One region of the Oerskovia gallyi genome, then DNA from elsewhere that is predicted to be linked to it. Evidence: predicted binding sites of a transcription regulator. Region 1 holds the regulator's gene; each other region holds the start of a gene.
What was found. Region 1 encodes LexA, which represses DNA repair genes until DNA is damaged. Its sites were predicted from a motif close to TCGAACANNTGTTCGA; they were not measured.

Region 2: H9640_RS09535 (intein-containing Rv2578c family radical SAM protein) is a predicted target of LexA. The motif match lies at 1,507-1,522, and genes of this name have one in related genera.
Region 3: uvrA (excinuclease ABC subunit UvrA) is a predicted target of LexA. The motif match lies at 1,609-1,624, and genes of this name have one in related genera.

The regions. Positions count from the first base shown of each region.
Region 1 covers NZ_JACSQE010000007.1:165,521-170,766, forward strand. Annotated here, with positions in the region: gene H9640_RS10475 (ATP-dependent DNA helicase) at 1-823, shown strand, start outside; gene H9640_RS10480 (L-lactate dehydrogenase) at 902-1,855, shown strand; gene lexA (transcriptional repressor LexA) at 1,969-2,718, opposite strand; gene H9640_RS10490 (LysM peptidoglycan-binding domain-containing protein) at 3,031-3,408, shown strand; gene nrdR (transcriptional regulator NrdR) at 3,840-4,376, shown strand; gene H9640_RS10500 (aldo/keto reductase) at 4,416-5,246, opposite strand, start outside.
Region 2 covers NZ_JACSQE010000006.1:224,204-229,449, forward strand. Annotated here, with positions in the region: gene H9640_RS09535 (intein-containing Rv2578c family radical SAM protein) at 1-1,498, opposite strand, end outside; gene hisS (histidine--tRNA ligase) at 1,681-3,084, opposite strand; gene H9640_RS09545 (MBL fold metallo-hydrolase) at 3,129-3,953, opposite strand; gene H9640_RS09550 (peptidylprolyl isomerase) at 4,141-4,848, shown strand; gene H9640_RS09555 (DUF349 domain-containing protein) at 4,845-5,246, shown strand, end outside.
Region 3 covers NZ_JACSQE010000006.1:25,871-31,116, reverse strand. Annotated here, with positions in the region: gene uvrA (excinuclease ABC subunit UvrA) at 1-1,579, opposite strand, end outside; gene H9640_RS08655 (MBL fold metallo-hydrolase) at 1,806-2,513, shown strand; gene H9640_RS08650 (YciI family protein) at 2,590-2,889, shown strand; gene H9640_RS08645 (TerC family protein) at 3,007-4,020, opposite strand; gene H9640_RS08640 (TerC family protein) at 4,020-5,018, opposite strand.

The DNA.
Region 1 (5,246 bases):
GAGCAAGCTGCACGCCGCGCCCCTCGCGGTCGCAGGCCTCATCCGCACGCACCTCCTGACCGAGCGCACGGGCGTCTTCACGTCGGCGACGCTCGCGCTCGGCGGCACGTTCGACCCCGTGGCCCGCTCGCTGGGCCTCGACGACGACGGCGCCACCTGGACCGGCGTGGACGTCGGCAGCCCGTTCGACTACCCCCAGCAGGGCATCCTCTACATCGCCAAGCACCTGCCGCAGCCCGGCCGGGAGGCCGCCACGGACGGACAGCTCGACGAGATCGCCGACCTCATCACCGCCGCAGGCGGCCGCACCCTCGGGCTCTTCTCGTCGCGGCGAGCGGCGCTCGCGGTCGCGGAGGCCATGCGCGAGCGCCTCGACGTCCCGATCCTGTGCCAGGGCGACGACCAGCTCCCGACGCTCGTCAAGGAGTTCGCCGCAGACCCCGCGACGTGCCTGTTCGGCACGCTCTCGTTGTGGCAGGGCGTGGACGTCCCCGGGCCGAGCTGCCAGCTCGTCCTGATCGACCGGATCCCCTTCCCGCGGCCCGACGACCCGGTGAAGTCGGCCCGTGCGAGAGCGGTCGAGGCCGCGGGCGGCAACGGCTTCATGCAGGTCTCGGCCAACCACGCCGCGCTGCTGCTCGCGCAGGGCGCCGGACGGCTCATCCGGTCGACGGCCGATCGAGGCGTCGTCGCGGTCCTCGACCCGCGTCTGGCGACCGCTCGCTACGGCTCCTACCTCACGAAGTCGATGCCGGACTTCTGGACCACGACGGACCGACGTGTCGTCCTCTCTGCGCTCGAGCGCCTGTCCGCCCTAGGCTGAGACCTGGTAGTCCACGCGACGGACGTCGTGACGCTCGTGCAGCGACCGACGTCCGGTGCTCAACGTCCAGGAGGCACAGTGCCCGCCCGTACCACCAAGCTCGCGATCGTCGGCGCAGGTTCCGTCGGATCGACCCTCGCCTACGCGGCGCTCATGCGTGGAGCCGCTCACACCGTGAGCCTGCTCGACATCAACCGGACCAAGGTCGAGGCCGAGGTCCTCGACCTCCAGCACGGCATCCAGTTCATGCCCATGGCCAAGGTCGAGGGCTCCGACGACGTGGCGGTGTGCGCCGACGCGGACGTCGTGGTCTTCACTGCCGGGGCCAAGCAGAAGCCCGGGCAGACACGGCTGGACCTCGCCGAGGCGACGATCTCCCTCGTGCGCAAGATCCTGCCCGGCCTCGTCGAGGTGGCGCCCAACGCCGTCTACATCATGGTGACCAACCCGGTCGACGTGGTCACGTACGCGGCCCTCAAGTACTCGGGACTGCCGCCGAACCAGCTCTTCGGGAGCGGCACGGTCCTGGACTCCTCGAGGCTGCGGTTCCTCGTCGCGCAGCACTGCGGCGTCGCGGTCCAGAACGTGCACGCGTACATCGCCGGAGAGCACGGGGACAGCGAGATCCCGCTCTGGAGCTCGGCGACGATCAGCGGGGTGCCGCTGCTCGAGTGGCAGGGGCTCAAGGGTCGGGGACCGCTCACGGCCGAGGTGCGCGAGGACATCGCGCACGAGGTCGTGCAGTCGGCCTACCGCATCATCGAGGGCAAGGGCGCCACGAACTACGCCGTCGCGCTCGCCGCGACCCGCATCATCGAGGCCGTCCTCGACGACGAGCACCGGGTCCTGCCGGTGTCCTCGCTCCTCGAGGACTTCCACGGGATCAGCGACGTCTGCCTCTCCGTCCCCTCGCTGCTCGAGCGGCGTGGCTGCGGCGAGCGGATCGAGGTCCCGCTGTCGGACCACGAGCTCGCGGGCCTCCGGGCGTCCGCGGACTCGGTGCGCGCCGTCGCCAAGAGCTTCGGACTGTAGTCGTCCCCTCGGTGCCCGTGACGGGCGCCGGGCACGACGAAGGGGACGGCCCACCGGGCCGTCCCCTTCGTCGTGCTGAGCGCCGGTCCCTGGGGGCCGGCGGGACGCTGTGCTCAGAGGCTCCGCAGGACCGAGACGACCCGGCCGAGGATCTGGGCGTCGTCCCCCGAGATGGGCCGGTACGCCGCGTTGTGCGGCATGAGCCACACGTGCTTGTCGATGCGCTTGAACGTCTTGACGGTCGCCTCGCCGTCGATCATCGCGGCGACGATCTCGCCGTTCTCGGCGACGGGCTGGCGACGGACCACGACCCAGTCGCCGTCGCAGATCGCGGCGTCGATCATCGAGTCACCGGCCACGCGCAGCAGGAAGAGCTCGCCGTCGCCGACGAGCTGGCGGGGGAGGGGGAACACGTCCTCGACGACCTGCTCGGCCAGGATGGGACCACCGGCGGCGATGCGTCCCACGACGGGGACGTACGACGGCGTGGGGCGCTCGGGTGAGTCCTCGGTCGTGTCGATGCCCTCGACGCGCGGGAACGCGCTGCCGGGAAGCGCTGCGATGGACCGCGCGTCGTCGTGCTGGACGACCTCGATCGCGCGGGGGCGGTTGGGGTCGCGACGCAGGTAGCCCTTGCGCTCGAGCGTCGTGAGCTGGTGCTTGACGCTCGACGGGCTCGTCAGGCCGACGGCCTCGCCGATCTCGCGCATGCTCGGCGGGTAGCCCCGCTGGTCGACCGACGCGCGGATCGTCTCGAGCACGAGCCGCTGGCGCGGTGTGAGACCGTCCCCGCCCGTCGTGCCGTCGGGCAGCTCGTGCACCTTCGCGAGCCTGCCCGTGGTGTCGGCCACCCGTCCCGCCATCGTCGTCTCCGCCCTGCTCGGCCGTCTCGGTCCCTGTCCTGCGGAGGGGCGCCGCGAGCGGCACCGGCTCCTGAGCGTGGCCGCGGCGATCTCGTCAGCCCGGGGGCGGGACGTCCCACCGCCGGGCGTCCGACATATCGGACGACCAGTACTCGAACAGCGTAGGTCACGCGGCGACACGAATCAAACACATGTTCGAGCATGTCTCGACATCGGCGCCCGACGGTGATAGAAATCGTACAGATGTTCGACGAACAGGTGTTCGAACCGACCGGGGAAGGCGGTTCGGGCGCCACGGACGAAGGAGTGGCTATGAGTGTGATCACCGCGATGGGCGCGACGGACGGGTGGCGTGTCGAGCGTCGTCCTCAGGGGCAGGCCGAGGCTCCGCTGCGGCTGACCACGCGAGGCCGTGTCGTCCTGGTACTGCTCGTCGCGACGGTCCTCGCCCTCGGGGCCCTGTGGGGCGCCCGTGCGGTGGCGTCCGGCCCCGGCGAGCCGGTCGAGGTCCGGATCCACGTCGTCGAGGCGGGGGAGACCTTGTGGCAGCACGCGTCCGCCCTGGCATCGGGCGGCCGGGACGTGCGAGACGTGATGGCGGAGCTCGCCGAGCTCAACAACCTCTCGTCGACCGGGCTCCAGGTCGGGCAGCAGCTCCTGCTGCCGGTCGACCCCGACTTCGCGCGCTGACCGGTCGAGGGTTCCGTGCCGCTCAGGCGTCGGCAGCCCTTCGGCCCGGGGTGATTCTGCCCTCGCTGTGAGGACCCGTGCCCGGAGGGCTTGCGCAATCGCATTAGGTTCCCCTAAGTTAGTGCTGCCTCACCAACCCGGCTGGGGGGTCGGTCGGTGAGGAGGAGGCGCGCCAGCGCGTCTCCGCAGTTGCGTCGACGTTCGCGAGGCGAGTCGCGAACGTGAGATGGGGACGGGGGCGTCCCGACGGAGGTGGCCGATCATCGGCCACCTCCGTTCTCATGTGTGCTGACCGGCGTGTGGAACGCGTCGCGCTGTCTCGTCGTGGCGGGGCGTCTTGCGCCTCGTCAGGGTCGAGACATAGGTTCGGGACGCACCGTCCGTGGCGACCGCCACGGAGCACTCGCGCAGACCCACAGGAGTACCGCCTCATGCACTGTCCGTTCTGTCGGCACGCGGACTCCCGGGTCGTCGACTCGCGGACCTCCGACGACGGTGCCTCGATCCGTCGTCGCAGACAGTGCCCTGCCTGCAACCGCCGCTTCACGACGATCGAGACGGCGAGCCTGTCGGTCGTCAAGCGCTCTGGAGTGACCGAGCCGTTCAGCCGGGAGAAGATCGTGACCGGCGTGCGCAAGGCCTGCCAAGGGCGCCCGGTCAACGAGGACGACCTGGCGGTCCTCGCGCAGAAGGTCGAGGAGTCGCTCCGGGCCGGTGGTAGCGCGGAGCTGGACGCGTACGAGATCGGGCTGGCCATCCTCGGTCCCCTGCGGGAGCTCGACGAGGTCGCCTACCTGCGGTTCGCGAGCGTCTACCAGGCGTTCGACTCGCTCGAGGACTTCGAGTCGGCGATCAACTCCCTCCGGGCCGAGCGTGAGGAGCGCGAGGCGGCGTTCGGCGGTGCCGGGTCCGAGGCCGGCGCGACGGACGACGAGCCTGCGGCCGACGTGGTCCCGGATCGCGCCTGATCCCTCGCTCGGGACCAGCAAGCGGTCGCGAGGGCCCTGCTAGAGGTCGCTCGAGCGCGCCGCCCAGATGTTGATGCCGGTGTCCAGAGGTCGACGGCTCCCGTCGGGCGTGAGCTCGGTCGTCACGGCGTCGATCGCCGTGAGCTCGTCGGTCGTGAAGGGCGGCGCGTCGAGGGCCGAGAGGTTGTCGTCGACCTGCGCCGTGGTCCGGGCCCCGACGAGGACCGACGTGACACGCGGGTCGCGCAGCGTCCAGGCGACCGCCGTCCGGGCGAGCGGCTCTCCGCGGCCGGCCGCGACGTCGCGCAGCGCGCGGATCCGGGCCAGGTTCTCCGGGGCGAGGTGCTCGGGCCGCAGCGACGCCGAGCGAGCCGCGCGCGAGTCGGACGGTACGCCGTCGAGGTACCGGTCCGAGAGCATGCCCTGGGCCAGCGGCGAGAAGACGATCAGTCCGGTGCCCGAGTCGCCGGCGACGTCGAGCAGGCTGCGTCCGCTCGAGTCGGGCACCTCGATCCACCGGTTCAGCATCGAGTACGACGGCTGGTGCAGCACCAGGGGCAGGCCGAGGTCGTCGGCGACCGCGAGGGCCTCGGTCGTACGCCTCGCCGAGTACGAGGAGACGGCCGCGTACGTGGCCCGGCCCGAGGACACCGCCGTGGCGAGTGCACCGATCGTCTCCTCGAGCGGCGTGGTGGGATCGAACCGGTGGGAGTAGAAGACGTCCACGTGGTCGGTGCCGAGTCGGCGCAGCGACGCGTCGAGCGACGACAGCAGGTACTTGCGCGAACCGCCCTCGCCGTAGGGCCCTGGGCCCATGCGGTAGCCCGCCTTGGTCGAGATCAGGAGCTCGTCGCGATGCCCTCGGAGATC
Region 2 (5,246 bases), on a different contig from region 1:
GCGTACGCGAGGCCTCGAGCGCGTCGATGATCCCCGGCATGAGCCGGTAGCGTCCCTCGGCGCGCTGGTAGGGGTCGGTGTTGGTGCCGAGCGCGACCGCGTCGCCCGTCCAGGACGGCTTGGCGAGCTCGGCCCGCAGCACCTCGGCAACGTTCATCTTCACGACGATCTGGCTGTCGAAGTCCTCGCCGGGGTTCATGTCGAGGTAGCGGTGCGAGGGGCGGGCGAAGCAGTTGTGGCTGATGACACCGTTCGCGATGAAGTCCCCCGTCCCTGTCGTGAGATCGAGGAGGTCACGCTCTTCCCCGATGTCCTCGACCGATCTGACCTCTAGCGGCGCGCCTGACTTCACGGCGAGTCCTGTCACCGCGAGCTTCCTGCTGATCGCAGGATCGACGATCCGAAAGAACCGCATCCGCGCCGCGAGTCCGCCCACGATCCTGATGGTGGAGACCCCGTTCTCCCGGGATGGCTCGCGCACGAACGGAACCTCGATCACCGTGAGCGCGTCGCTGATGCGCCCAAGGATCTCCTCGTCCTTGTTCGAGATGCGCAGAACCCCCCGTGAGCAGCCGCCCTCCGCGTCGAAGATCCCCGCAAGATAGCCGATGGCCCATTCGCGCTCCACCTCTGGCGGCCAGCTGATGAGCGCCTGGATCGCGTCGAAGTGCGCGGACCTCGACGTGAAGATGGCCATGATCGATCGTCTCGTGGTGGACCCGGGGCTGAACGGTCGCATCGTGGTGGTGATGCCCGCCTGCTCGAGAAAGTCGCGCGATCTGTCGAGGGCTTCCCGGTCCGCCAGTGCGAGCCGAAACATGCTGACGTTGTTGAGGTTTCCGTCGCGGCGCCGGTAGGTCCTCCTGAGCAGCATCCCGTCGCCACGGATCATGCCCGTGAGATAGCCGCGCCGGTAGGCCGCGTCGTCCCGGGAGGCCGGGTGCTTCTCCAGATCGCCCGTCCCGAATCCCATCAGCTTGTTGTTCGTCGTCAGATATGGTCGCTGGCCCGCCCCGCACTCACCGGGGGCGACGTGCTTCCAGCCGCGGTCCGTGAGAAACCTGTGATCGCCGCTCGCCGTGAGACGCGTCCCGTCCTCGAGCGTGATGGTGAAGGCTCGCTTGCGTGTTGCCCAGACGTCTTCGACTGTCGTGAGGACATAGCGCCTGTACCGACCGCGGACCTCGGTTCCGACGACCTGGTCGCCCGCCCGGATGTCACGCAACGGCACCTGACGCCCGTCACCACGAAGGATGAGCGTGTCGGGGCCGAGGCAGTAGGAGCACGCATGGGAGCATCCGCGGTACGGGTTGATCGTCCAGGTGAACGGCATGCGGGACTCCCCCGGCACCTTGGACAGCGCGCTCTTGGCGAGCACCTCGTGGAACGTGACCCCGGCGAACTCCGGGGTGCGCACGGTCCGCACGAGCCCCGCCATGCGCCCGAGCCCGGGCAGCGCGCCGTCGTCCGCCGTGATCGCCTGCCCGTCCCACCTCATCGCCCCATTCGAACACATGTTCGAGCCGGTTGTCGACGCGGTCGCCGTCGGCGTGACCTTCGGCCGGGAGACGTCCGAGGCCTGGATCGTCGCCCGCACCACCGGGCACGCACACGTGAGGCCCGGCAGGGTGTCCCCTGCCGGGCCTCACACGCGTCCGGGTCAGCACCCGGGCAGCGGGCTCACTCCCCCGCGGGCACGACCCGAGGCCACAGGTCCTCCGCCGACGGGGCCCACGTCGCCGGGTCCGCAGCGACCTGCTCGCCCGAACGGATGTCCTTGACCTGGTGAGCGACGACCTCGCCGTCCGCACCGATCCCCGCGGGGAACCACACGAACGGGATGCCGCGACGGTCCGCGAACTTGATCTGCTTGCCGAACTTGGCCGCACTCGGCGCGACCTCGACCGGGATGCCGCGCGAGCGCAGCGCCACCGCGACCGCGTCCGACGCGGGTCGCGTCTCCTCGCTCGTGACCGCGACCACGACCGCGCTCGGCACCGACCGCGTCGAACGGACCAGGCCGGCGCTCAGCAGCCGCGACACCAGGCGCGAGACGCCGATCGAGAGCCCCACGCCCGGGTAGGTGTTCGCGCCGTCCGAGGCCAGGGTGTCGTAGCGCCCGCCCGAGCAGATCGACCCGAGCTGCTCGTGCCCCACCAGGACGGTCTCGTAGACCGAGCCCGTGTAGTAGTCCAGGCCGCGCGCGATCTTCAGGTCCGCGACCACGACCCCCGGCGCCCGCACGGCCGCCGCGTCGATCAGCGCCGACAGCTCGCGCAGGCCCTCCTCGAGCAGCTCCGAGGTCACGCCGTGCTCGGCCGCGAGCGCCCGCACCCGCTCCGCGACGCTCGCGTCCGAGCCGGAGATCGCCGCGAGCGCCAGGCACGCGGCCGCCTGCTCGGGCGTCGCGCCCGTCTCGGCGACCAGCAGCGCACCGACCTTGTCCGGCCCGATCTTGTCGAGCTTGTCGATCGAGCGCAGCACGCCCTCGACGTCGTCCAGGCCCAGCCCGCGGTAGAAGCCCTCGGCGACCTTGCGGTTGTTCACCAGGATGCGGACCTCGGGCACACCGATCGAGCGCAGCTCGCCCAGCGCCTCGGCCATGACCAGCGGCAGCTCGACCTCGAAGTGGTAGGGCAGCTCGCCCGCACCCACGACGTCGATGTCCGCCTGCACGAACTCGCGGAAGCGCCCGTCCTGGGGGCGCTCGCCGCGCCACACCTTCTGGATCTGGTGGCGCTTGAACGGGAACGCCAGGTGCCCGGCGTTCTCCAGCACGTACCGCGCGAACGGCACGGTCAGGTCGAAGTGCAGGCCGAGCTGCTTGTCCCCCTTGCCACCTCGGTCCGCCGCGGCCCCCTCGGACGAGTCGGCCTCCTCCTGGAGGCGGCGCAGCACGTACACCTCCTTGGAGGTCTCGCCCTTGCGCAGCAGCTGGTCCAGGGGCTCGACGGCCCGCGTCTCGATCCCCGCGAAACCATGGAGCTCGAACGTGCGACGCAGCGTGTCGAGCACGTGCTGCTCCACGACGCGTCCAGCAGGGAGCCATTCGGGGAAACCGGAGAGAGGTGTAGGTCGGGCCATGGGACCCGATCCTTCCAGACGTACCGACCGAACGAGCAATCGATTCACAGGCCCCGCAGGTACGGGTTGGTGCGGCGCTCGCGGCCGATCGTCGTCAGGGGCCCGTGACCAGGAACCACCTCGAGGGAGTCGTCGAGGTGCCCGACGACGTCGCGCAGGGTGCGCTGCATCGTCTCGCCGTCTCCCCCGGGCAGGTCGGTCCGCCCCACCGAGCCGGCGAACAGGACGTCTCCGGCGAGCACGATCCCGGCCACCTGGCCGTCGCCCGCGCCGCCGCCGTCCTGGTCCCCTGCGGCGACCGGGAGGTAGAGCGTCGAGCCCTGGGTGTGGCCCGGCGCGTGCAGGGCGTCGACCAGGACGCCGCCCAGGTCGAGCCGTACGCGCGGGTCGGCCACCGACGTGCCGCCGGGACCGCGCACCAGCGAGGCACCGGACCCACCGCCCGAGCCGAACGTCCGCACCTCACGGGGTTCCTGGTAGTCCTCGATCCTGGCGCCACCTGCCGCGAGCGCCGCGGCCAGCGGCCCGCTCGTGAGCGGCCCGTCCGCCGGGGCCCCGTGCTCGATCGTGCCGAGCGGGTCTGCGAGCCGGTAGGCGTCGCCCGCGTGGATCCACAGCGGCACCCCGTAGAGGTCGCACAGCTCGGCGGCGTCCCACGTGTGGTCGGCGTGCCCGTGCGTCGCGAGGACCGCGGTCGGCGCCAGGCCGTGCTCCCGCACCAGCTCCGCGACTCCCGAGGCGACCCCTGCCCCGGCGTCGACGATCACGCACGGGCGAGCGACGCCGTCGGGCAGCGTGCCGCGCGCCCCGGGCGCGACGATCGTGCAGTTGGTGCCGAACACGGGTGCGACCACGAGAAAGACGTCCATGCCAGGACAGTACCGACCTCACAAACAGGACACCTGATACCGGACCGTGACCTGAATGGCGGAAAGTCACCGCGCCGGAACGCTCCCGATGCCTAGACTGTCCTCTGAAACCGTGGACCACCCGTGCAATCACGCGCCTTCGCGCCGGCACGCGGACCTGCCCGTGGCGTGAGACGAAGGAGTTGGGGTGTCAACGAGCAAGCGCGAACGCGAGCGTGCCCGCCTGCGTGAGCAGAAGTGGACCCAGCGCCAGGCCACGGCTCGCGCCCGCAGGCGTCGGGCGTGGACGATCGCCGGCGCGGTCGCCGGGGTCGCGGTCGTCGCAGGAGTCACCGTGCTCGCCGTCAACGCCAACGCCCCCGACAAGACGTTCACCCTGCCCCCGGCCTCCGCCGCGCAGGACCGCGAGTGGACGGGCGAGCTGCGGACCAGCGCCGGAGACGTCGCCTTCACGCTCGACGGGCAGGCCGCCCCCCAGGCCGTCGCGAACTTCGTCTCGCTCGCCCGCGAGAAGTACTTCGACGGGACCGACTGCCACCGGCTGACCACCGAGGGCATCTTCATCCTGCAGTGCGGAGACCCCACGGGCACCGGCACCGGGGGCCCGGGCTACGAGTTCGGGCCCGTCGAGAACGCCCCCGAGGACGGCCTCTACCCGGCCGGCACCATCGCCATGGCACGGACCGAGGCCGGTACCGACACCATGGGCAGCCAGTTCTTCCTCGTCTACGAGGACACCACCTTGCCGACCACCACGGGCGGGTACACCGTCTTCGGCAAGATCACATCCGGCTTGGACGTCGTCCGAGCAGTCGCTGACGCGGGCACAGCGGACGGGACCGGCAACGGCTCCCCCGCCACCCCGGTCACCATCGAAGGAGTTGAGACCCAGTGAGCGAGAGCACCGAGAACCACGCGAACTCTCCGGCGCAGGCATCCGAGGAGGCCCCCGCGACGGAGCAGGTCGAGGTGCCGGCGGTCGCTGAACCGACCGAGGCCGCGCCCGCGACCGACGCGCCCCAGGCCGCGACGGACGCGCCCGCCGCAGCGAGCGACGAGGACGCCGCGCCCGTCACGGACGAGACTCCTGCCGAGACGCCCGACGCCCCGGCCAGCGAGGCGACCCCGACCGAGACTGCGGTCGAGACCGAGGTCGCAGCGCCCGAGGCCCCCCAGGAGGAGGTCTCTGCCGAGGCCTCCGCAGAGGTCACGGGCGAGGCCGCACCGGCCCCGAAGCCGGCCGCCGCGCCCAAGCCCTCGGCCGCGCCCAAGCCGAGCGCGATCCCGGTCCCG
Region 3 (5,246 bases), on a different contig from region 1:
GCTGGTGCAGACCGATGCTGGGCTCGTCGAGGACGTACAGGACACCGACGAGCCCCGAGCCGATCTGCGTCGCGAGACGGATGCGCTGCGCCTCGCCTCCCGAGAGGGTCCCGGCCGGACGCTCGAGCGAGAGGTAGTCCAGCCCGACGTCGAGCAGGAAGCCCAGTCGGGCGTCGATCTCCTTGAGGACCTCGGTCGCGATGGCCTTCTGGCGCGTGCCCAGCTCGAGCGAACCGAGGAACGCCGCGGCCTCGCGCAGCGGGAGCCGGCAGACCTCGGCGATGGACTTGTCCCCCACCTTGACGGCGAGGACCTCGGGCTTGAGACGCGTGCCCTGGCACACCGGGCACGGCGTCTCGCGCATGTACGCCTCGTACTTCTCCTTGGACCACTCCGACTCGGTCTCGCCGTGGCGGCGCTCGAGGAACGTCACGACGCCCTCGAAGCCGGTCGAGTACTGACGCTCGCGCCCCCAGCGGTTCTTGTACCGGACGTGGACCTCGTGGTTCTGGCCGTAGAGCACCGCCTGCTGAGCACGCTGAGGCAGGGCGCGCCACGGCACGTCCATGGAGAAGCCCAGGTCCGAGGCGAGCGCCGTCAGGACGCGGTGGAAGTACTCCGAGGAGATCTGTGCCCAGGGCGCGACCGCGCCCTCCGCGAGCGACTTCTCGTCGTCCGGGACGACGAGGTCCGGGTCGACCTCGAGGCGGAAGCCGATACCCGTGCACTCGGGGCACGCACCGTAGGGGGCGTTGAACGAGAAGGTGCGCGGCTCGATCTCGTCGAGCGTGAGCTCGTGGTCGTTCGGGCACGCGCGCTTCTCCGAGAACCGGCGCTCGCGTTGCGGGTCGTCCGCGTCGGCGTCGACGAGCTCGACGACGACGAGCCCCCCGGCGAGCCCGAGCGCGGTCTCGACCGAGTCCGTGAGCCTGCGCTGCACGCCCTCGCGCGAGACGAGACGGTCGATCACGACCTCGATGTCGTGCTTGAGCTTCTTCTCGAGCGCCGGCGGGTCCGTGAGCTGGACGACCTCGCCGTCCACGCGGGCGCGCGCGAAGCCCTTCGACTGCAGCTCCTTGAAGAGCTCGCTGTACTCCCCCTTGCGACCACGCACCACGGGAGCGAGGACCTGGTAGCGCGTGCCCTCGGGCAGCTCCAGGAGGCGGTCGACGATCTGCTGCGGCGTCTGGGCCTGGACCTTCTCGCCGCAGACCGGGCAGTGCTGTGTGCCGGCGCGCGCGAAGAGCAGGCGCAGGTAGTCGTAGACCTCGGTGATGGTGCCCACGGTCGAGCGCGGGTTGCGGTTGGTCGACTTCTGGTCGATCGAGACCGCGGGCGACAGGCCCTCGATGAAGTCGACGTCGGGCTTGTCCATCTGCCCGAGGAACTGACGGGCGTACGCCGACAGCGACTCGACGTAGCGACGCTGCCCCTCGGCGAAGATCGTGTCGAACGCGAGGGAGGACTTTCCGGACCCCGAGAGTCCCGTGAAGACGATGAGCTGATCCCTCGGCAGGTCGAGGTCGACGTTGCGGAGGTTGTGCTCACGGGCACCAGCGATGACAAGGCGGTTGCTCACCGAAGCATCGTAAGCCTCGCCCCTGACATTCGCACACCTGTTCGACCGACGTCACCGGGGCCGAGGGTCCTGCGGTTCCTGTCGAGGGACGGCCCCGGCGGTCTGACCTGCTCCTGGACGGCGCTCCGGGTCCCGTCACCGGCGTGCCAGACTCGGCACGAGAGGCTCGTCACACCGGCGGCCGGTCGTCCGTCAGGACGCCAACCAGCACAGCGAGGAGATCGGCGTGGGATACACCGGAGACGTCACGGTCGCGGGACCGAGCGACCTGCGGGTGCTGGACGAGGTCGAGGTCCGCAAGCTCGCCGTCGGGCCCGCCGAGAACAACGCCTACCTCCTGACCTGCCGCGGGAGCGGCGCCCAGCTCCTCGTCGACGCCGCCGCCGAGCCCGACCGGCTCCTCGAGCTCGTCCGGGAGGGTTCGTCGACCGCCCGCCTCGACCTCGTCGTCACGACGCACAGGCACCTCGACCACCTCGGGGCGCTCTCCTCGATCGGCGCGGCCACCGGCGCGCGGCTCGCGGCCGGCGCTCCCGACGCGGAAGCCGTCGCCGAGGCGACCGGCGCGACCATCACGCGCCACCTGCACGACGGCGACACGATCGTCGTCGGCCACCTCACGTTCGAGGTGGTCGCCCTGCGCGGTCACACCCCCGGCTCGGTCACGCTCGTCTACCGCGAGCCCGAGCACGCGAGCGCACCGGACGCCGTGCCCGGCCGAGCACACCTGTTCACGGGGGACTCGCTCTTCCCGGGCGGCCTCGGGAGCACGTCGAACGACCCGGACCGCTTCGCGATGCTCTACGCGGACGTCACCACCAGGCTCTTCGACAGGTTCGACGACGCCACCTGGGTCTACCCGGGCCACGGCGCGGACACGACGCTGGGGGCAGAGCGCCCCCACCTCGACGAGTGGCGCGAGCGCGGCTGGTAGGACACCGGTCGCGCGGCCGAGCGGGCCGACGACGGACCGTCACCACCACCACGCCGGATGGTGCTTCAATGTCGCCATGCCGATCTTCGCCGTGACCTACACGTACGCCGACAAGCCCGCCGTCCTGGACGAGTTCCGCCCCGAGCACCGTGCGTTCCTGCGCGGGCTGCTCGACGAGGGCACGCTGCTCGCCTCCGGCCCCCTCGCCCAGGACGCGGCCAACCCCGCGGGCGCGCTGCTGCTCGTCGACGCCCCGGACGAGGCCTCGGTCGCGAGCACGTTCGACGCCGACCCGTTCGCCCGCGAGAACGTCATCACGCGGCGCACCGTGCGCCCGTGGTCTCCCGTCATCGGCCCCTGGGCCGACCGAGTCTGAGCGTCGCCGCCGCCGGACGGAGCGCTCGACTCCCCCGTCCACGAACGCGGACGGCCCGTCTCCCCGGAAGGGAGACGGGCCGTTCTCACGGGGCGAGCAGCGCCTGCCGAGACGCGCCTACGAGGCCGCGTCGACGTCGTCGGGCAGGGCCTCGTCCTTCTGCTGACCACGCGTGCGCAACAGGCTGGCCACCGTCGTGACCCCGAGCGCACCCAGGATGACCACGAGCGAGAGCCAGATCGGGATCGTCGGGACGGCCTCGATGTGCTGCCCGCCGTTGACGAACGGCAACGTGTTCTCGTGCAAGGCCTCGAGGATCAGCTTGATCCCGATGAAGCCCAGGATGACCGCCAGCCCGATCGGCAGGTACACCAGCCGCTCGAGCAGGCCCCCCAGCAGGAAGTAGAGCTGCCGCAGCCCCATGAGGGCGAAGACGTTCGTCGTGAACACGATGAACGGGTCGTGCGTGAGCCCGAAGATCGCAGGGATCGAGTCGAACGCGAAGAGCAGGTCCGTGCTGCCGATCGCGAGGAACACGATCAGCATGGGCGTGAAGAGCCGCTTGCCGTCGACCACGGTGCGCAGCTTGCCACCGTCGTACGTCGGCGACAGCGGCAGCACCCGGCGCAACGACCGGATGAGCCGGTTCTCCTGGTACTCCTCCGGCTCGTCCCCACCCGCGACCAGCTTGATCGCGGTGTAGATCAGGAACGCGCCGAAGAGGTAGAAGACCCACACGAACTGGGCGATGATCGCGGCGCCGGCGAGGATGAACGCCCCGCGCAGCACGAGCGCCACGATGATCCCCACCATGAGCACCTTCTGCTGGTGCTCCCGCGGCACGGCGAACCTCGTCATGATGATGACGAACACGAAGAGGTTGTCGACCGACAGGCTGTACTCCGTGAGCCAGCCCGCGTAGAACTCGACCGCGGGAGCACTGCCGCCCACGAGGGCGACGAGGCCGCCGAAAACCAGTGCCAGGGCGACGTAGAACGCCACCCACAGGCCGCTCTCCTTCATCGACGGCACGTGCGGGCGACGCCCCACGACCACCAGGTCGACGAGCAGGAGGACGACGAGGGCCGTCAGGGACGCCGCCTCGAACCAGAACGGCAGCTCGTGCTGCATCAGTAGGTTTCCTTCTCCAGGCGACGACGGTCGCTCTTGTCCTTGGCGAGGCTCGCGACCGTCGTGATGGCCAGCGTGACCAGGATGAAGCTGAGGGAGACGGCCGTCGAGATCTCAGGGATGACGGTGACGTGCTCGCCACCGTTGATGAACGGGATCTCGTTCTTGTGCAGCGCGTGGATGAGGAGCTTGATCCCGATGAAGCCGAGGATCGCGGCCAGGCCCCAGGCGAGGTACACGAGCCGGTCGAGCAGGCCGTCGATCAGGAAGTAGAGCTGGCGCAGGCCGAGCAGGGAGAACGCGTTGGCCGCGAAGACGAGGAACGTCTCCTGCGTGAGGCCGAAGATCGCGGGGATCGAGTCGACCGCGAACAGCAGGTCGGCGCTGCCGATGGCGATCATCACGATGAGCATCGGCGTGATGTAGCGCTTGCCGTCGATCTTCGTGAACATCCGGTCCTCGACGTACGCGTCCGTCGTGGGGAAGAAACGACGCGTCAGGCGCAGGACGCCGTTCTCCTTGTACTCCTCGTCCTCGTGCTCACGCGCGCTCTTGACCTGCGTGTAGGCGGTGTAGATGAGGAAGGCGCCGAAGATGTAGAAGACCCAGCTGAAGTTCTCGATCAGCGCGGCGCCCAGGAAGATGAAGATCGTGCGCAGGACCAGGGCGATCGTGATGCCGATCAGCAGGACCTTCTGCTGGTACAGCCTGGGCACCCGGAAGCTCGTCATGATGAGGACGAACACGAAGAGGTTGTCGACCGACAGGCTCTTCTCGGTGATGTACCCGGCGAAGTACTCCCCGCCGTAGACCGAGCCGAAGTAGGCCCAGATCCCGACCCCGAAGAGGATCGCGATGCCGACGTAGCCGGCGGACCACCACGAGGCTTCCTTGAGCGTGGGGGCGTGCGGGGTGCGGACGTGGCCCACGAAGTCGAAGGCCAGCATCGCGAGGATCATGCCGACCGTCGCGACCCACATCCAGACAGGAACATCCATCACACATACCTCCGGTACGTAGCGTCGAGTACCGAAGGTCTCTTCCGCCCTCGCGGTCACCGATCCCCGCGAGGGCGGATCGCGAGAGGTGACCGTGCAGGACCGGTGACACCGGGCCGACGACTACGCCGACCGTGATGACGACATCACCGTTTCTAGGAATACTCCCCTTCAACTGGGCAAGCATAGGGCATGGCACGAGGCGAGCACCCACGCTTCCACAACCAC